Regions from separate parts of the Cryobacterium sp. Sr3 genome, predicted to be linked through region 3. Evidence: predicted binding sites of a transcription regulator. Region 3 holds the regulator's gene; each other region holds the start of a gene.
What was found. Region 3 encodes HrcA, which represses chaperone genes, less so after heat shock. Its sites were predicted from a motif close to TTNGCACTCGNNNNNNNCGAGTGCNAA; they were not measured.
Positions count from the first base shown of each region.

Region 1 (6,598 bases), on a different contig from region 3:
CTGCTCGGCTTGCCCTACCCGGGCGGACCCCAGATCGACCGGGCCGCGCGGGAAGGCAATCCCGCGGCCATCCGTTTCCCCCGCGGTCTCAGCCAGACCAAGGACATGGCGAAACACCGGTACGACTTCTCGTTCTCCGGGCTCAAGACCTCGGTCGCGCGCTGGGTCGAGCAGAGACGCGACGCGGATGAGTCGGTGCCGCTGGCCGACGTGGCCGCCAGTTTCCGAGAGGCGGTCGTCGACATCCTCCTGACCAAGTCAGTCGCGGCCTGCGTCGACCTCGGTGTGCCGAGGCTCCTGCTCGGGGGCGGCGTGATCGCCAACGCCCGGCTGCGTCAGGTGGCCCAGGAGCGCACGGATGCCGCCGGCATCGCCCTGCGCATCCCGCCTCTGTCGCTCTGCACCGACAACGGCGCCATGATCGCCGCCCTCGGGGCGCAGCTGATCATGGCCGGGCATGCGCCTTCGTCACTGGAGTTCGGGGCGGACTCCACCCTTCCGGTCTCCGAGATCCAGGTCTGAAACCCCCTCCCACCGGTATTTCGCCACCGGACGGGTATTCTAGCTTCGGCAGGCGACGTTTGTTCGTGCGATCAACACCTTGTCCGGCTGGGAGCCAGATTGGCAGCCCAGATGCACCATTCCCGAAGGAGCAATCGACATGACCGACCCCAACGAGCCGCCGGTTAACCCGCCCATGTTCCAGCCGCCGGCGGCGCAGGCCGCTCCGGCCTACGCCCAGCCGGGCTACCCTCAGCCCTACGCGCCGCAGGGCCCATCCGAGAAGTACAACGTGCTGTCCATTGTGTCGCTCGTGACCTCGGTGCTCGGGATCTCCCTGGTCGGCATCATCACCGGCCACATCGGTCTGAGCCAGATCGGGAAGACCGGAGAAAAGGGACGGGGACTCGCGATTGCCGGCCTCATTGTCGGCTACGCCGGCCTGGCGGCTCAGCTCCTGGCCGTCGTCCTGCTGATCCCGTTGATGATCGCGATCGCGAACGACCCGACCCTGCTCAATACCTACTGACCCGGTGGCCACGGGCAGAAACCCTGCGCGTCGATGACCCGTGACCCGATATGCAATTAGCGACGCCACCCCGTCGTCCGGAAAGGAATGAATTCGCATGAGCGATTCCAACAACCCCAGCAACTCTGACGTGCCCCGCGTGCCTGACGTGCCCCAGGTGCCCGGCGTGCCGGAGGTGCCTGACGTGCCGCAGGTCCCCGATATCCCGCGCGACGAGCAGGGGGCGTCCGCCGCCCCGCCGGCGTACAACGGCCCGACCCCGTCGGCCTCCGTCCCGCCCGCCTACGGCGCCGCGACCCCGCCGCCCGGCTACGACACCCCGGCGATGACCCAGGCGCCTGCCCATGGCGACGCGTATTCGTCGCCCTTCGGTGCGGTCGCCGCGAAGCAGCCGATTTTCAGCATCTTGGCGCTGGTCGCCGGCGTTATCGGCGTGCTCGGCTCGCCGATCGTGTTCCTCCCGATTGTGGGTGGCATCCTCGGACTGTTCATCCCCGCCGCCGCGGTCGTCCTGGGCTTCCTCGGTAAGTCGAAGGAGCCGCAGGCGAGGGGCTTCTGGCTGACCGGGCTGATCACGGGGTTCATCGGCGTCGGTCTGGCACTGGTCAGTATCGTGATCTGGTCTGTCTTCTTCGCCACCATCCCCAACTCGTCGTACTGAGCGGAAGATAGCAGCGGGGATGGTTGGGGAGGAACGGGACTGGTCCCGCAACGATGACTTCCGGGTCGACCTCACCCGGCCTCCGGCGCCCGCTCCGGGGGAGCTGGACTACGCGTCGACCATCACAGCCCCTACCGAATGGGTGCCGTACGTCTACACCGACAGCGAGCTGACCGCGCAGGCAGGCCAGGGCGGGCTGTCCATCGCATCGCTCGTCTTCGGGCTGCTGGGGCTGCTGATCGCGGTCTTCGGCGTCTGGGGTGCGGCGCTCTCCCTGGCCGCGGTCGTGCTGGCCGTGATGGCCCGCGTGACCGAGCGCCGTGCCGGCACCGCGTGGGCCTACGGGCTGTGGACCGGGCTGGCCGGGCTGGTCCTCGCGGTCGGGTGGGTGTTGATCGTCACACAGGTGCTGACGGTCGTGCCCGGCTGAGCCATGCTGTCCTTCGCCGCTGGCCTCAGTCGAGTGGCGGAATCCGCTCCACCAGCAGAGCCACCCGGTGGCCGGCGGCCCGGGTGAGCACGAGCGTCGCCGACTCGGGGCCTTTGAGCTTCAGTCGAGTGCGCAGGGTGGCCGGGTCGACGTCCACGCCGCGTTTCTTGATCTCGAGAGTGCCGATGCGGCGTTCTTGTAGGCCCAGCCGCAGCTTCTTCTCGTCGACCGGCAGCACCTCGAGCACCCGGAATGCGGTGGCGAAGGGCGTGCGTTGCAGGGTCTCGGAGGTGAAATACGCGATCCCCTCGCTCAGCATCGACGCGTCGAGCGACCGGGCCAGGTCCCCGATCAGACGGGCACGGATGATCGCGCCGTCCGGCTCGTACAGGTAGTCGCCCAGCACTCCCACCGGGGCATCCGTGCTGTCGTGGGGCGCGGTCAGTTCGTGGATCCCGGTCCGGCCGAGCAGCAGGGCGGAGCGACGGATGCCGGCGCGCGCCAGTGCTCCGAACCACAGCCCCATCTCCACGAGCTTGCCGTCCACGGAGACCCACTGCGACTCGGCTTCCGCGGGGATCAGCTCGCGGTCGTGGCCCGGCCCGAGCTTGACGCCGACGGGCATCCGCTCACTGAGACCGAAGACAAAATCGAGGTGCGGGGAGTAGTCCTCCGGCCGGGTCAGGCGCGAGGTGTTGGAGTGCCCGGCGGTGCGCCGGGCCGGGTCGAGCCAGGCGGCGTCGAAGCCGGCCAGGTCGACGTCTTCCGCGGACGAGTGCAGAACGCTCGCGTTCTCGAACGGAGCCAGGTTGTAGCTGGCGACGGTCGCGGTCACCTCGTCGGCGTCCACCCCCGTCACCGTGAGGTCCATGGCGGCCAGGGCCATGGCGTCGCCTCCGATGCCGCAGCCGAGGTCGACGACCCGGTTCAGGGACGCGCCCGCGAAGCGGCCGGCGTGCAGCGCCGCCACCCGCAGCCGGGTGGCCTGCTCGAGGCCGGCCTCCGTAAACAGCATGCGGCCGGCGAACTCGCCGAACTTGGGCACGGCCCTGGCTCGGAGCCGGGACTGGCTGAGCACCGCGGTGACCAGCTCGGGGCTGTGTCCGGCCTTGCGCAGTTCGCTCACCACCCGCACGACGTCGGCGGCCGCGTCGTACGGCGGCAACGAGTCCAGCAGGCGCAAACCGCCCGGCGATAACAGCTCGACGAGCTCTGAGCGTTCCATCGTGTAAACCTATCAACACGACGCATCTGGCACTCACGTTGCGTGAGTGCCAGATGCGCCCTAAACTCGTCTTGGCACTCTCGCTGTGAGTCTGCTAACTATGTCTTAGCTAAGAAAGAGGTCAACCGTGTCGGTCTCCATCAAGCCGCTCGAGGATCGCATCGTCATCAAGCAGGTCGACGCAGAGCAGACCACCGCATCAGGTCTGGTCATTCCTGACACCGCCAAGGAAAAGCCCCAGGAGGGCGAAGTTGTCGCAGTCGGCCCCGGCCGCATTGACGACAACGGCAACCGCATTCCACTCGACGTCGCCGTCGGCGACAAGGTGATCTACTCCAAGTACGGTGGAACCGAAGTCAAGTTCGGTGGTGAGGACCTCCTCGTCCTGTCGGCCCGCGACGTGCTCGCAGTCGTCGTTCGCTAGCCACACCCACGCAACGGTAGAATCCCGGATGGCCCTGGCCATCCGGGATTCGTCGTTAAGAAAGGTCCGCTGTGGCGCAAGACGCTCTTCCACCCGGGAAAATCCGCGCGGCCCGCCCGGCGCGGTCGGAGCAGAGCAAGGGACTGATCTACGCGGTCCTCGCCTACGCCCTCTGGGGCACGCTGCCGCTCTACTTTCTGCTCCTCGCGCCCAGTGGTGCCTTCGAGATCGTGGCCTGGCGGGTTCTCTTCTCCCTGGTGTTCTGCGCACTGCTGATCACGGTCACGCGCAAGTGGAAGTCCTTCCTCGCGCTGCTGCGGAGGCCTCGCATCGTGTTCACCATGGGTCTGGCCGGCCTGCTGATCTTCGTCAACTGGCAGACCTACGTCTTCGCCGCCCTCAGCGGCCACGTGGTCGAGGCAGCCCTCGGCTACTTCATCAACCCGATCGTGACCGTGTTCCTCGGCGTCATTCTGCTGCGCGAGAGGCTGCGCCTGCTGCAGTGGGTGGCCGTGGGAATCAGCCTCGGGGCCGTCGTCGTGCTCACCGTCGGCTACGGCTCGCTGCCGTGGGTGTCGCTCATCCTCGCGTTCTCGTTCGGATTCTACGGATTGATCAAGAAAAGGGTCGGCCGCGACGTCGATGCCGTCGCCGGACTCACCCTCGAAACGGTCTGGCTCGCACCCATCGCCGTGGTGCAGCTGATCGTGGTGGCCTCTGTCTCCGGTCTCACCTTCGGAAGCGTGTCCATCTGGCATACCGTGGGGCTGCTGGCAGCAGGTGTTGTGACCGCTGTGCCGCTGTTGTTCTTCGCCGCCGCGGCCCGGCGCCTGCCTCTGACATACATGGGTCTGATCCAGTACTTCGCTCCGATCCTGCAGTTCCTGGTCGGCGTCTTCGTGCTGCTCGAGCCCATGCCGCCCGAGCGCTGGGTCGGTTTCGCACTGGTCTGGGTGGCGCTGGTCGTTCTCACGACCGACATGGTCCTCACCGGACGCGCGCCCCGGCGTGCGTCCCTTGAACCGGTCTGAGCCCCGCTACGCTCGGGGACGCACCTCGTATGTGAAAGGACACCGGATGCGCACTGCGTCGACTTCCCTGCCCGTCATCCTCGTCGGGGCGCTGGCCTGCGTGCTCCTGCTGTCCGGATGTAGGGCTGAGGTCGCGCCGCCCTCAGTCGAGCCCGCTGCCGCCGCGTCCGTCGTGGTGGCTCCGTCCGGTGACGGGACCGTGCGCCTCGGAACTCTGTTCCCCATGACGGGCCCGGCGGCGGCCAGTGGTGCGGCACAGGTGGCCGGCTCCGAACTGGCCGCCCGGGAGATCACCGAGCAGGGCCGAATTCTCGGGACTCCGATCGAGATCATCCACCGCGACTCCGCCGTCGACCCGGCGACGTCGCTGACCGACTTGTTGGCTCGTGGCGTCGACGTCGTGCTGTGGGACGCCACCGTTCCGATGCCGGGCGATCTGGCGGCCGCCGTCGCGGCGGCGCCGGTGGTACTGCTGTGGCTCGGCGACTTCGCGAACGGAGGCACGCCGCTGGCCGCCAGTGACGGCTTCGCAGCGCGCCTGCGCACCCTCGATCCAGGGCTGGTCGACACTGCCGGCGGCGGTGAAGCCTATGACGGAGTCGTCTTGAGCGCCCTGGCCGCAGCACGGGCCGGAGACGACGGTGCGGCGTCGATCAGGCCCGCTCTCGACCAGGTCAGTACCGGGGCGTTCGCCTGCGCATCTTGGGGAGAATGTGCGGCCGCGCTGGCCGATGCGCAACAGATCGCTTATCAGGGCGTCACCGGCCGCCGATCGTAACGATTTGGTCTGCGTTACACGGATGTAACCCGGTTGCCTTGTTTCGCGCGATTCCTGTCAATAATGTGACAGAACGGCAGTCAATCGACCGCTGTCATTTCTCATTCCTAGTCCCAAGGAGCAACATGAGCGTATTCGCGAAGGCCTCGGCCTCCCGCTCAGTTCGGGCAGTCGTCACTGGAGTCGCCTTGGTCGGCGTCAGTGCACTTCTGCTCACCGGCTGCAGCAGCAACACCACTGAGCCGGCTGCATCGGAAGCCCCCGCCGCGAGCGGAGACGCCCAGGCCATCACGGCCGGCGACCGTGACCTGACCCTGAAGGTCGGCACCATCCTTCCCCAGAGTGGCGCCCTGGCCTTCCTCGGCCCGCCCGAAGAAGCCGGCGTCGCCCTGGCCGTCAAGGACATCAACGACGCGAACCTCGGATTGACCGTTGAGGCCATCTTCCGTGACTCCGGCGACACCACGACGGACACCGCGACCGGTTCGGTGACCGACCTTCTCTCGCAGAAGGTTTCCGCCATCATCGGCGCGGCATCCTCCGGCGTCTCCAAGACCGTGATCGACCAGATCACCGGCGCGGGCGTCGTGCAGTTCTCACCGGCCAACACCTCGGCGGACTTCACGAAGTACGCCGACAAGGACCTCTACTGGCGCACCGCCCCGTCCGACCTGCTGCAGGGTGAAGTCCTGGGCACCCAGATCGCCGACGACGGCAACAGCACCCTCGGTCTGATCGTGCTCAACGACTCGTACGGCACCGGCCTGGCCGAGTCCACGACGACCGCCTTCGAGGCTGCGGGCGGCGAGGTTGTCGCCACGTCCCTGTTCAACGAGGGTGACTCCAACTTCGCCGCTCAGATCTCCGAAGTGACCGCCGCCAACCCCGACGCGATCGCCCTGATCACGTTCGACCAGGCCAAGGTCATCACCCCCGCACTGGTCGGCTCCGGCTTCCCCGGTGGCAACCTGTACTTCGTGGACGGCAACCTGTCCGACTACAGCAAGGACTTCGACGCC
Region 1 covers NZ_SOFA01000049.1:25,887-32,484, reverse strand. The annotation lists gene tsaD (tRNA (adenosine(37)-N6)-threonylcarbamoyltransferase complex transferase subunit TsaD) at 1-522, shown strand, start outside; gene E3N94_RS15780 (DUF4190 domain-containing protein) at 662-1,030, shown strand; gene E3N94_RS15775 (DUF4190 domain-containing protein) at 1,128-1,691, shown strand; gene E3N94_RS15770 (DUF4190 domain-containing protein) at 1,711-2,121, shown strand; gene E3N94_RS15765 (methyltransferase domain-containing protein) at 2,147-3,346, opposite strand; gene groES (co-chaperone GroES) at 3,474-3,770, shown strand; gene rarD (EamA family transporter RarD) at 3,842-4,801, shown strand; gene E3N94_RS15750 (ABC transporter substrate-binding protein) at 4,848-5,579, shown strand; gene E3N94_RS15745 (ABC transporter substrate-binding protein) at 5,705-6,598, shown strand, end outside.
Region 1: a site for HrcA is predicted at 3,373-3,399, ahead of groES (co-chaperone GroES). Genes of this name have one in related genera too.

Region 2 (6,598 bases), on a different contig from region 3:
GACGACGCCTGTTTTAGCGAGGCCTGTTTTAGCGAGGCCTGCATTAACGACACAGGGCGCCTCCCGGCGGAGGCGCCCTGTGTTGTGAAGCGGTGAAGCGGTGTGGACTTAGAAGTCCATTCCGCCGCCCTGGTCGCCGGCCGGAGCAGCGTTCTTCTCCGGCTTGTCGGCGACTACGGCCTCGGTGGTGAGGAACAGTCCGGCGATCGACGCTGCGTTCAGCAGCGCGGAACGGGTGACCTTCACCGGGTCATTGATTCCGGCCGCGAGCATGTCGACGTACTCACCGGTCGCGGCGTTGAGGCCCCAACCGATCGGCAGGTTGCGCACCTTGTCGGCGACAACGCCCGGCTCCATGCCGGCGTTGAGGGCGATCTGCTTGAGTGGAGCGTCGATGGCAACCTTGACGATGTTCGCTCCCGTTGCCTCGTCGCCGACCAGCTCGAGCTTCTCGAACGCGGTCTTGCCGGCCTGGATCAGCGCAACGCCACCACCGGCGACGATGCCCTCTTCGACGGCAGCCTTCGCGTTGCGGACGGCATCCTCGATGCGGTGCTTGCGCTCCTTGAGCTCAACCTCCGTCGCGGCGCCGGCCTTGATGACTGCGACTCCGCCAGCGAGCTTGGCGAGACGCTCCTGGAGCTTCTCGCGGTCGTAGTCACTGTCGGTGTTTTCGATCTCGCTGCGGATCTGCTGGACACGTCCGGCGATGGCTTCGGGGTCTCCGGCGCCTTCGACGATGGTGGTCTCGTCCTTGGTGATGACGATCTTGCGCGCGTTGCCGAGGAGGTCAAGCGTGACGTTCTCGAGCTTGAGACCGACCTCTTCGCTGATGACCTGTCCACCGGTGAGGATGGCGATGTCCTGCAGCTGGGCCTTGCGACGGTCGCCGAAGCCGGGAGCCTTGACGGCGACCGACTTGAAGATTCCGCGGATCTTGTTCACCACGAGCGTGGCCAAGGCCTCGCCGTCGACGTCCTCGGCGATGATGAGGAGCTGCTTGCCGGTCTGGATGACCTTGTCCACGATGGGGAGCAGGTCCTTGATGTTGGAGACCTTGGAGTTGACGATCAGGATGTAGGGGTCTTCGAAGACCGCTTCCTGACGGTCGGGGTCGGTCACGAAGTAGGCGGACAGGAAGCCCTTGTCGAAGCGCATGCCCTCGGTGAGCTCGAGCTCGGTGCCGAGAGTGTTCGACTCCTCGACGGTGACAACACCCTCCTTGCCGACCTTGTCGATGGCCTCGGCGATGATGGCGCCGATTTCGGCGTCACCGGCGGAGATGGAAGCGGTGGCCGCGATCTCTTCCTTGGTCTCGACCTCTTTGGCGTTGGCGATGAGCTCAGCGATCACGGCGGCCGTGGCCTTCTCGATGCCACGCTTGAGGCTGATCGGGTCTGCTCCGGCCGCGACGTTGCGCAGGCCTTCACGAACGAGCGCCTGAGCCAGGACGGTGGCGGTGGTGGTTCCGTCGCCCGCGACGTCATCGGTCTTCTTGGCGACCTCCTTGACGAGCTCGGCACCGATCTTCTCGTACGGGTCGTCGAGTTCGATCTCCTTGGCGATGGACACGCCATCGTTGGTGATCGTGGGAGCGCCCCACTTCTTTTCCAGCACCACGTTACGTCCGCGCGGGCCGAGGGTGACCTTGACAGTGTCAGCGAGGATGTTCAGGCCACGCTCAAGGCCGCGACGGGCCTCTTCGTTGAAAGCAATGATCTTTGCCATATGTGTTTCTCGTCCCTCCCGGACGTTACCAAAACGGTGATGGGTTGGCACTCAAACAGAGAGAGTGCCAAGTAGATTCTGGCACTCTGGGGTCGAGAGTGCAAGTGAACGGCAAGGTGCCGCGGCCGCGGCTACGGCACCAGCACAACCGTGCCTCGGTCCGACGGCACCAGCTCGATCCAGGTGTTACCGGCGGCGAGACGAATCGTCACGCCGAAGTCATCGACGAGACGGATGGGAGCGGTCTGGTCGGCCTTGGACCAGACCGCATGCACGGACTTGCCGCCGGCCGACACCCAGGCTTCCCCCGAACCAATCATTGTCGTCGTGGGAACATCTCCGTAGGTGCCGTCGATCGCGACCCGCAGGACCAGGACGTTGGTCGCCCGCAGCTGCGCACCGGTGGCGTCGAGGTCAGGTGCGCCCTCCTGCGAGCGCAGGTAGGCAGCACCGGCCGCATCCCACGTCCAGCCGGGCCAACGGGCGGTGGAGAAGGTGGAGTTGATCGCCGCGACGGGCGCGCCGTCGACGGCCGCGGACGATCCCTGCACGGTCGCGGAGTAGGCAAATTGCTGATTCGGCGGCGGCACGGTGGCGTTCCGCGCGACGAGCGCTGAGGCCTGGAGGATGACGTTGTGCGGGGCTTCCCGGTCATCCGAACGCGCGAAGAGGCCGGTGTCGTCGGTATCGAAAGCGGCGCTGACGACATCCGTCGCGTCCATCAGGTCGATGAATTTCTGTTGGCCGCCGGAATAAGCCATGATTCCGCCGAAGGGCGCGATGATGTCCGGGTCCATGGGTCGGATCGATCGCACCGGCCCGACGAGTTCAGGCACGTCGGAATGCCAGACCGCGACATAACGGGTCAGCCCGCCCTCGACCAGTTCTTCGAAGACGATGTCGGCGCGCTCGAGAGAGAGCTGCGGCCTGGCCGCTTCGTGGTTGTCGATCTTCACCGAGAGGGCAGGGTTCTGGAGGCTCCCGGCCGGCACACTCGTGCCACGCAATGGGGCGACCGCCGGGTCTGCGGCCGACTCGAAGGTGGAGTTCCAGGGCGTGCTGGTCGAGCTTGCCGGCGGCTTCGGCGCGTCACTGGCGCATGCGGAGACCAGCAGAAGGGGCGGCAGAAGGACGACCCCGAGCATCCGGATGGACCGGATTCTCGGTGCCGCACTTCGTCGCTGCGCTTGAACCACTATTTTCGTTGTCACGCCCCAAACCCTAACGCGGCTGCACTGCCGCGCACACATGCCTGGGAGCGACCCGACCCTGCGGTCGACCGCTGGAACATCCCCCGCTGGATCAGATCGGACGAACCGCTTCTGCCTGGGGCCCCTTTGCCCCTGTACCCAGTTCGAAGATGACGTGCTGTCCCTCTTCCAGAACCTTGTAGCCGTGCATGTCGATGGCCGAGTAGTGGACGAAGACGTCCTGGCCACCTCCATCGACGGTGATGAAGCCGAAACCCTTTTCAGCGTTGAACCATTTGACGGTTCCGTTCGCCATGTATAACTCCTTGTTGCTGTGAATTCGTCGACACGCGCCCGCTGGCCGTACCGGGCCTGGCGCAAGGATTGCGTCCATTGCATTCGACCGATGGAATACGTCTCTTGCGAGAACGCCCGGACAAACAAAATGAGGGACCAACGCCCAATTTACGGAAGCTCCGGAAGAACGAAAGGGGGTTGACGCGCGAGCGCCGGACGTATAGGCGACGGCTATTCGGCCGGCTCGTAGTCGGCGCCGACAACAACGGTCAGGTCCGCTGCGGAATCGGCGAAATCGCTTGAAAGCAGCACCTCCGAGCCGGGCAGTGACTCCGCGACTCCGCGGGCCGCTCCCTCCAGGTCCGCGTCGGCGTAGTAAACCGTCGTCGTCTGCACATCCTCCGTGCTCGCGTTGTCCAGCTCTTCGATCGTCCAGCCCTCCGCCTCGAGGAGATCGCCAACGGACCGGGCGATCCCCTCGCCGGCGGTCCCGTTCAAAACGGTCACGGTCGAGTCAGGGTCCACGGTCGCGGCCGGCGTCGGCACCGGCGCCGGAGTGTCACTCGCAGTGGCGCTCGGCTCGGCCGTGCTGTCAGCAGTCGTCGCCGTGCCCGGCAACTCGAAGTTCAGGTTGTTGTTCAGGACGGCCAGGCCGACGACTCCGATTCCGACCAGCAGCACGGTTGCGCCAAGAGACCACCACACTGCGACCCAGCCGCGCCCTTTCTTGCCGGGCGCGCGGTGGGCCCCCACCCGCTCCAGGAAGTGCGGGAAGTGGTCGAAGCGGTCTTTAGCGTAGGAATTCGGCATCGTGAGGCTGGTCAGATCCTTTGTAGTGGTGATGAGACACGGGAAGGGTGCAGGTCAGGGAGTCAATCGGTGGACTGTAGCGACCGGCGGCCCCTTGCCTGCGACCGGGCGTCGCGCAGCCGCTGCAGGCGTTTCACCAGCATCGGGTCGTGGGCCAGGGCCAGCGGCGAGTCGATCACAACCCCCAGTAGTTGATAGTACCGGGCGGCCGAGAGGCCGAACTCGGCCCGGATCGCCTGTTCCTTGGCGCCGGCATGCTTCCACCACTGCCGCTCGAAGGCGAGGATCAACCGGTCGCGCGCGGACAAGCCTGCCGGCGAGGAGGACTCCGAGGCAGGCTCCGCGGGAGTCGACGAGCCGGGAGCTCCGTCCACGTGCCACCTCCCTCGATCTCTGCAATCCTAATTGTCGATGCCTGCGTACTCGCTGGGCCGTTGGCCGTGCTGTCCAAGGTGGAAAATCCTGCCGGGCTCCTGATCGAGGAATACCACCGCGGTCTGGCGAGTTTAGTGTTGATACGGACAGATTTCGGCCTCTCCGGGGTCGAGCAGGAAGGAACGGAACATGGACTACGAGGTCGAGAAGTCGGATGCGCAGTGGCGCGCGGAGCTGAGCCCCGAGCAGTACGCCGTACTGCGCGGCGCCGCCACCGAGCGGGCGTGGGCCGGCGAGCTCCTCGATGAGGGCCGCTCCGGGATTTACACCTGCGGGGCTTGCAATGCCGAGCTGTTCAAAAGCGGCACGAAGTTCGACTCCGGTTGCGGCTGGCCGAGCTTCTACGAATCGGTGCGTCCCGAGGCCGTTGAACTCCTCGAAGACCGCACCCTCGGGGTTGTGCGCACCGAGGTGCGCTGTGCTAAGTGCGGCTCTCACCTGGGCCACGTTTTCGACGACGGATTCGGAACGCCCACCGGCGACCGGTACTGCATGAACTCCATCTCGCTCAATTTCAAGCCGGTCGAGTAAGCGTTGCCCGACCTCCTTGATACGGTCAATCATCGACGCTCCCACTCCAAGGTCACCGGGCAGGCACCGAGCCATGCGGAACTGCTGCCTTTGGTGGCTGTCGCGGCCCGTGTCGCCGACCATGGCGCTCTGCGTCCGTGGCGGCTGATCGAGTTGCGCGGTGACGCCCGGCGCCGCCTGGGCGAGGCCATGGTCGAGGCCGCCGGGCTGAACGGCGCCGAAGCCGCCAGGCTGGCCGCTAAGCCGCTGCGCGCCGAACTTCTGATCGCCGTGGTCGCGAGCCGTCGCGAAAGCGACACGGTGGCGGTCTGGGAACAGGACGCCGTCGCGGCCGGTGTCGCCCACATGCTGAGCCTTCTCCTCGCCGCCCAGGGCTGGGGCGTCATGTGGCGTTCCGGCGCCCTGGCCCGCACGCAGCCGGTGAACGAAACCCACGGCCTCGCGGCCTCGGAAGAATTGCTCGGCTGGCTGTACGTCGGGGGCATTCCGGCCGATGCAAAACCGGGCGTGCGCTCGCCGATCGATCCGACGGATTTTCTCAGCGCCCTCGAGGAAACCGTCACCGAGAGAATCACGATCTGAAGCGATGAGAGAACAGGGCCGGCCACGGGACTTGAACCCGTAACCCCCACTTTACAAGAGTGGTGCGCTACCAATTGCGCCAGGCCGGCATGAGGCGATTGACGCCTTGACTAATCATCCTAAATGACGAACCCGTGCTGTGCCGCCATCGAAGCGGGGCGACTACCCTGCCGGTGCCGGCTCGGGGGTCGGCGTCGAGGTGGAGTAGGTCGCGCCGGCCGCCTGTAGCACGAAGGCCGCGAACTCCCTCGGGTCGTCGAGTGCGCCGACGTACTGCTTTCCGTTGACGAGCACGGTGGGTGTGCCGGTGATGGCCTCGACCTCGGTGTTCGGCAACGGACCGGACAGAGCCCGGTCGGTGGATGCGATGACCCACGATTTGAAGGTCGTATCGTCAATGCACGCGTTGATCTGCGACACCCGGTCGCTCACGCCGGCGTCCTTCACGAGGCCCTTGATGGCCGCGTCGTCGTGACCGGCAGTGCCCTCCTTGGGCTGTTCCTGGAACAGGATGGCGTTGAAGTCGTAGAAGTTTGCGGGGGCGTAATTGGCCACACATGCGGCGGCGTTCGCAGCCCGAAGCGAGTATTTCGTGCCGGAGGACTTGTGGGTCAGGATCGAAACCGGGTGGATCTCCACGGTCGCGGCACCCGACGTGACCCATTGGCTGATCTGCTCACTGTTGGCGGCATCGAACTCGCTGCAGAACGGGCAGAGGTAGTCGGCGTAGACGCGAATGTCGGCGACCGTGCCGGTCGCATCCGGCTTGGACGGTATCGGCTTGGCCTCGGGCTGGAGTGCAGAGGTCGTGACCGGGGTCATCCCCTCGGAGATCAGCACGCCGTCACTGGCCATGTTCGCCGGACCGGGGCCGACCGGGGGAATCGAGTTGATGATGACCACGACGATGACCGCGGCAATGGCGACGCCGGCGACGGCGATTCCGCTGCGCAGGGCGACCCGGTAACGGCGGTCCTTCTTCTTCTGCTCCTCGCGGATCCGCTTGGCCTTGGTGCGCACCGCGT
Region 2 covers NZ_SOFA01000007.1:57,041-63,638, reverse strand. The annotation lists gene groL (chaperonin GroEL) at 109-1,728, opposite strand; gene E3N94_RS02575 (DUF3048 domain-containing protein) at 1,860-2,939, opposite strand; gene E3N94_RS02570 (cold-shock protein) at 3,031-3,234, opposite strand; gene E3N94_RS02565 (LytR C-terminal domain-containing protein) at 3,447-4,025, opposite strand; gene E3N94_RS02560 (DUF3263 domain-containing protein) at 4,088-4,399, opposite strand; gene msrB (peptide-methionine (R)-S-oxide reductase MsrB) at 4,590-4,991, shown strand; gene E3N94_RS02550 (nitroreductase family protein) at 4,995-5,573, shown strand; tRNA gene E3N94_RS02545 (tRNA-Thr) at 5,590-5,662, opposite strand; gene E3N94_RS02540 (thioredoxin domain-containing protein) at 5,736-6,598, opposite strand, start outside.
Region 2: a site for HrcA is predicted at 1,773-1,799, ahead of groL (chaperonin GroEL). Genes of this name have one in related genera too.

Region 3 (6,598 bases):
GGTCACCAACCCGAGCGAGTTCCCGAACGGGAAGATCGCCAAGGTCGAGGAGCCGATCGTGAAGGCGGCCATCCTCGCACCCAAGGACTACGTCGGCGTGATCATGGAGCTCTGCCAGAGCCGCCGCGGCACCCTGCTCGGCATGGACTACCTCGGCGAGGACCGGGTCGAGATCCGCTACACGATGCCGCTCGGTGAGATCGTGTTCGACTTCTTCGACAATCTCAAGAGCCGCACCGCCGGCTACGGCTCGCTCGACTACGAACCCATCGGCTCTCAGGAGGCCGACCTGGTCAAGGTCGACATCCTGCTGCAGGGCGAACAGGTCGACGCGTTCAGCGCGATTGTGCACCGCGACAAGGCCTACGACTACGGCGTGCTGATGACGGGAAGGCTGCGCAAGCTCATCCCGCGCCAGCAGTTCGACGTGCCCATCCAGGCCGCGATCGGCGCCCGCATCATCGCCCGCGAGTCCATCAGTGCCATCCGCAAGGATGTTCTCGCCAAGTGCTACGGCGGCGACATCTCCCGCAAGCGCAAGCTGCTGGAGAAGCAGAAGGAGGGCAAGAAGCGCATGAAGATGGTCGGCCGGGTCGAGGTTCCCCAGGAGGCGTTCATCGCCGCCCTGTCCGGTGACGAGCCCCCGAAGAAGAAGTGAACGGATGCGCCGCGCCACCTTCACCGATACCGCCGTCACCTACGCGTCCATCGGCGGCACCCTCGCCCCGGACCTGCTCCGGTTCCCACCCAAGGGCTACCGGCCCCTCGAGCGCACCGTGCGCCTTGGCAGCGGTGAGGAGCGCTTCCAGCTGGCCTCGAAGTCGCTGATGACCTGGGGCGTGCAGCGGGGGAGCGGAATGACCGTCACCGACCTGCTGGACGGCACCGGCCAGCAGTACACGGGACTCGTCTTCGACGCCGACGGCCAGGCCGCCCGCGACCAGAAGCCCGAGCCGGACGAGGCCGTCTTCGCCGAGGACGGCACGCCCTACATCGTCAACGGCATGTCCGCGCACCTCACGAGCAAGTTAGGCCCCTTCACCATCGACGCCCCCGTGCGCGTGGTCTACGTGATCGATGAACCCGACCGCCTCGGCTTCGCATACGGCACCATGGCCGGGCACCCGGCCAGCGGCGAGGAATCGTTCATCGTCGACAGACGCGAGGACGACTCGGTCTGGCTTACCATCCGCGCCTTCTCCCGCCCCGGCAACTGGTTCTACAGGCTGGGCTGGCCGTTCGTGCGGCGGCAACAGGCCAAAATCACCGCTCGGTACCTACGCGCGCTGCATCCGATCGGCGCGGTCTAACCGCATGGGCAGTGCCCTTCCCCTCGGCGACCCCGCACCCAGCGACGGACTGCTGCCGGCCTCGGCCGCCGTGGGAGCAGCCCAGCGCGATTTCGGCGTCTACCTGCACGTGCCGTTCTGCCGGGTCCGCTGTGGCTACTGCGACTTCAACACCTATACCGCCACCGAGTTGCGGGGCGCGAGCCAGCATGACTATGCCGGCCAGGCGATCACCGAGGTCCAGTCGGCCGGCCGGATCCTGACTCAGTCGGGCGTGCCGGCCCGCCAGGCGGCGACCGTCTTCTTCGGCGGCGGCACCCCCACCCTGCTCCCGGCCGACGACCTGGTGCGGATGCTGGAGGCCGTGCGCTCCACCTGGGGGATCGCACCCGGCGCCGAGGTGACCACCGAGGCGAACCCCGACTCCGTCGACGCCGCCTACCTCGGCCGCCTCGCCGAGTCCGGCTTCACCCGGGTATCCTTCGGCATGCAGTCCGCGGTACCGAGCGTGCTGGCCACCCTCGAGCGCACCCACGACCCCGAGCGGGTGCCGCTTGTGGTGCAGTGGGCGCGCGAGGCCGGCCTCGACGTGTCCCTCGACCTGATCTACGGCACACCGGGGGAGACCCTCGTCGATTGGCGCACCAGCCTCGAGCACGCCATCCGGCAGGCTCCCACCCACGTCAGCGCCTACTCGCTTATCGTCGAGGAGGGCACCAAGCTGGCCCGCCAGATCAAGCGCGGCGAACTGGCCCCTGTCGATGACGACGTTCAGGCCGAGTTCTATGAGCTGGCCGACGACCTACTGTCCTCGGCAGGCTACGGCTGGTATGAGGTCAGCAACTGGGCGACGGATGACGCGCACCGCTCGCGCCACAACCTCGCCTACTGGCGCAGCCAGGACTGGTGGGGTGTGGGGCCCGGAGCCCACAGCCACATCGGTGGGGTGCGCTGGTGGAACGTCAAGCATCCGTCGGCCTACGGTGATCGGATTCGCGCCGGCGACTCACCGGCCGCCGGGCGGGAGACCCTCGATGCGGCCACTCAGGAGGTGGAGCGGGTGCTCTTGCTCACCCGAATCCGCGAGGGTATCCCCATCGACTCGCTCAGCCCGCTCAGGCGCCACGAGGTGGCGGGACTCATCGCCGACGAACTCATCGACGCGAAAGCAGCCCTCTTCGGTTCGATCGAACTGACCCTCAGAGGACGCCTCCTGGCGGATGCCGTCGTGCGCCGCCTGCTCGCCGACTGAACTCAGTTCACGAACTTGATCGACAGCGGATACGTGTAGTACTCGCCCCGGTTTGCGGCCAAGGCGGCCATGATGCCGAACACGACCATCAGAACGGAGGCAGCCAGGAGAACGAGGTAGCCGACGAGGATGATCGTCAGGACGCCGCCGACCGCGTAGGCGATCAGGAGCGTGAGCTGGAAGTTCAGTGCGGTCGCGGTGTGTGCCCGGATGAACGGGCCGCGGTCCTTGAGCACGATGTAGCCGATCAGGGCCGGCACGAAATAGAACAGAATGCCGCCGACGTGCACGAGGGTGGCCCACAGTTTCTCGTCGGCCGGGTTCATCGGGGTGGGAGCCTGGTTCGGGTTGGGCGGCGGTGGTGGGGTGGAATTGGTCATTGGTGCTCCTTCTGAAGAAAAACCGAGTGCGCCGGGCTACTTGATCAGGCGCAGGGCGAACGGGTACCGGTAGTGGTTGCCGTCCTTCGCCTGGAGGTAGCCGAGCACCGAGAAGACAACACCGAGGATGTACAGCACCCAGGCGAGACCGCCGATGACGCCGCCGATGCCGAATGTGAGGAAGCCGATGACCGTTGCAAAAAAGTTGATCGCGAAGTAGCCGATCAGAAGCGTGATCTGAAAGTTGAGCGCTTCCTTCGCCTCGACGCTGGTCAGAGGTCCGCGGTCCTTGAAGAGCAGCCACAGCACCAGGGACGGCACGAACATGAGGATCCCGCCCAGATGTGCGAGGGACGCCCATTGGCGGTCATCCGCCTCCGTCAGGGGTGCCGACGGTCCCGGGGCGGCAGGCTGGTAGGGCGGTTGCGGCGGCCGTTGGCCCTGGTACGGATCATCGGATCCGGGACCAGTGAAATTACTCATGATCATGCCTTTCAGTGCACCGGGGAAGAGGTGCTACATGCCTAAGTTACTGCGCCCCAACATTGGGGAGCAATGGGTAAGCCCAGCCGGTCGCGGTATGATTGGCAGTCACATACCGCGAGTGCCAATCGATGCTGCACTCGCGACGCTGGGAGGAGGCGAGCGCCATGGTGTCCGATCGCAGTCTCGAAGTCCTGCGTGTGATCGTTCAGGACTATGTAGCCTCCCGCGAACCCGTCGGTTCCAAATCTATCGTCGACCGGCATTCCTTCGGGGTCTCGGCGGCCACGATCCGCAACGACATGGCCCTGCTCGAAGAGGAAGAGTTGATCGCGGCTCCGCACACCTCGTCGGGCCGCATCCCCACCGATAAGGGCTACCGCCTGTTCGTCGACCATCTCGCCGATCTGCGCCCGCTCTCGGCGGCGCAGCGCCAAGCCATCGAGACGTTCCTCGGTCAGTCGGCCGACCTTGACGAGGTGCTGGCCCGCAGCGTGCGGCTGCTCTCGCAGCTCACCCATCAGGTCGCCCTGGTGCAGTATCCGTCGCTGTCCCGCGCGAAGGTGCGCCACATCGAACTGGTGCCCCTGTCCGAGACTCGCCTCCTGTCGGTTCTGATCACGGATGCCGGACGGGTCGAGCAACGCGTCGTCGACCTGCCCCGGCCTCTGGCTGAACCCGTTCTGATCGAACTGCGCACCCGGTTGAATTCTGCTCTGGTCGGGCTGGGCATGAGCGAGGCCGCCAGCACCCTTACCGGCAGCTCTCTCACCGCCGGCTCCGGCCTCGGCCCGCTCGAGCAGCAGGAGGCGGTGGATCTGATCGCCGGCACCCTGCGGGACCAGGTCGGCGCGAACAGGCAGGACCGGCTCGTGATGGCCGGCGCCGCCAACCTCGTGCGCACCGAGGAAGACTTCACCGGCAGCATTTTCCCGGTGCTCGAGGCCATCGAGGAACAGGTCGTGCTTCTGCGGCTGTTCGGCGAGATGGCCTCTGACCAGCACGGCGTGTCCGTCAGTATCGGCCGGGAGAATGCCCCGTTCGGTCTGGCCGAGACATCCGTGCTCACCAGCGGCTACTCCTCGCAGGGCGGCAACCTGGCGCGCCTCGGCGTACTCGGCCCCACTCGGATGGACTACTCGAACAACATGGCGGCCGTCCGTGCGGTCGCCCGCTACCTTTCACGCCTTCTCGGCGAGAATTGACCAGTTCCCCTCGGCCCAGAAGCCGGCGGAACACCACATTTCAGAACAGACCTAGGAGAGCCAGCTTTGGCTGACCATTACGAAGTACTCGGCGTTGCCCGCGACGCCTCGACCGACGAGATCAAGAAGGCCTACCGCAGGCTGGCCCGGCAGCTGCACCCCGACGTGAACCCGGGCGCGGATGCATCCGAGCGCTTCAAATCCGTCACGCACGCCTACGACGTGCTCAGCGACGTCAAGCAACGCGACAACTACGACCGTGGCGGCAACGGCCGCTCGGGCGGCGGCGGAGGCGCCGGTTTCGACGGCAACTTCGGCAACTTCGGCGACATTTTCGAGACCTTCTTCGGCGGCGGGGGATCCAGCCGCGGGCCTCGGTCGCGCCGAGAGCGCGGCCAGGATGCCCTGATCCGGGTCGACCTCGACCTCGATGAGATCATCTTCGGCACGCACCGGGAGCTCGAGGTCGACACGGCCATCATGTGCGCGACCTGCAGCGGCACGTGCTGCCAGCCGGGCACCGCGCCCGTCACCTGCGACATCTGCCACGGCACCGGCACCATCCAGCGCGCCGTGCGGTCGCTGCTCGGCAATGTCATGACGAGCAGCCCCTGCGGTTCCTGCCGCGGCTACGGCACGATCATCGCCACTCCCTGCGTCACCTGCCAGGGCCAGGGCCGCGTGCGAGCGCGTCGCACGGTCCCCGTCGACATCCCGGCGGGGGTCGACACGGGCCTGCGCCTGCAGATGCCCGGCAGCGGCGAGGCCGGTCCGGCCGGCGGTCCCAACGGCGACCTCTACCTTGAGATGAAGGTGCGCCACCACGACGTGTTCAGCCGTGACGGCGACGACCTGCTCTGCACCCTCGAGGTGCCGATGACGGATGCCATCCTCGGCAGATCCGCGACCGTCAAGGCGCTCGACGGCGACATCGAGGTCGAGCTCAGGCCGGGCACGCAGAGCGCTGAGATCATCACGGTCAAGGACCGCGGCGTAACCCGTCTGCGCGGGAACGGACGCGGCGACCTGAAGGTCGGCGTGCACGTGGTCACACCGACCCGTCTCGACCACAAGGAGCGGGAGCTGATCGAGGCCTTTGCGGCCCGCCACAAGGCGCCGGTTCCTGCCCTCAGCGCCTTTCAGCAGGGACTTTTCGCCAAGCTGCGCGATCGGTTTCGCGGCTAGGCGTCGATGGCACACTTCTTCATCGATGAGGCGCTCCACGCCGCCGATTGCGTGCCGGGGGCGGTCGTCGGCATCGGCGGCGCCGAGGCCCGGCACGCGGTCACCGTCAGCCGGGTGCGCCCGGGCGAGCGCCTGCAGATCGGGAACGGGGCCGGGCTCATGCTCGCCGCCACCGTCGTTGACGCAGATGCGAGGCTGCTGACCCTGCGCGTCGAGACGGTGACCGTGACCGCGCTGCTGACGCCGCGCATCCGTCTGGTCCAGGCTCTCGCCAAGGGAGACCGGGACGAATTGGCTGTGCAGGCGGCCACGGAGCTCGGCATCGACGGGGTGATCCCGTGGGCCGCATCCCGCTCCGTGACGCGCTGGGAGGGAGCCAAAATCAAGAAGGGCCGGGATCGCTGGTCCAGCATTGTGCGCGAGGCCTCGAAACAGTCGATTCGCGCGTGGCTGCCCACGGTCGGGGAACCGGCGAGCACCAAAATGCTGGCCGAGCTGGCCGGCACTACCCGGATGCTGCTGCTGGAGCCCACCGCGAGCGAACGGCTGACCTCGCAGGCGGCGCCGACCGACGACCGGGATATCCTGCTCGTCGTCGGACCCGAGGGCGGCATCTCCCCGGCCGAGCTGACCCTGCTCGAGCAGGCAGGCGCCACCCGGGTGCGCCTGGGCGACAATGTGCTGCGCACCTCCACCGCCGGCCCGGCCGCCCTCTCCATCCTGAACGTGACGCTCGGCCGCTGGTAGCGCGTGAGCTTAAGATAGAGACATGTCTTCCACCGGCCAAGAACCGTCCATCTTCAC
Region 3 covers NZ_SOFA01000009.1:32,455-39,052, forward strand. The annotation lists gene lepA (translation elongation factor 4) at 1-658, shown strand, start outside; gene E3N94_RS02890 (DUF1990 domain-containing protein) at 663-1,310, shown strand; gene hemW (radical SAM family heme chaperone HemW) at 1,315-2,541, shown strand; gene E3N94_RS02900 (DUF4870 domain-containing protein) at 2,544-2,921, opposite strand; gene E3N94_RS02905 (DUF4870 domain-containing protein) at 2,958-3,404, opposite strand; gene hrcA (heat-inducible transcriptional repressor HrcA) at 3,572-4,609, shown strand; gene dnaJ (molecular chaperone DnaJ) at 4,676-5,794, shown strand; gene E3N94_RS02920 (16S rRNA (uracil(1498)-N(3))-methyltransferase) at 5,801-6,541, shown strand; gene E3N94_RS02925 (HIT domain-containing protein) at 6,564-6,598, shown strand, end outside.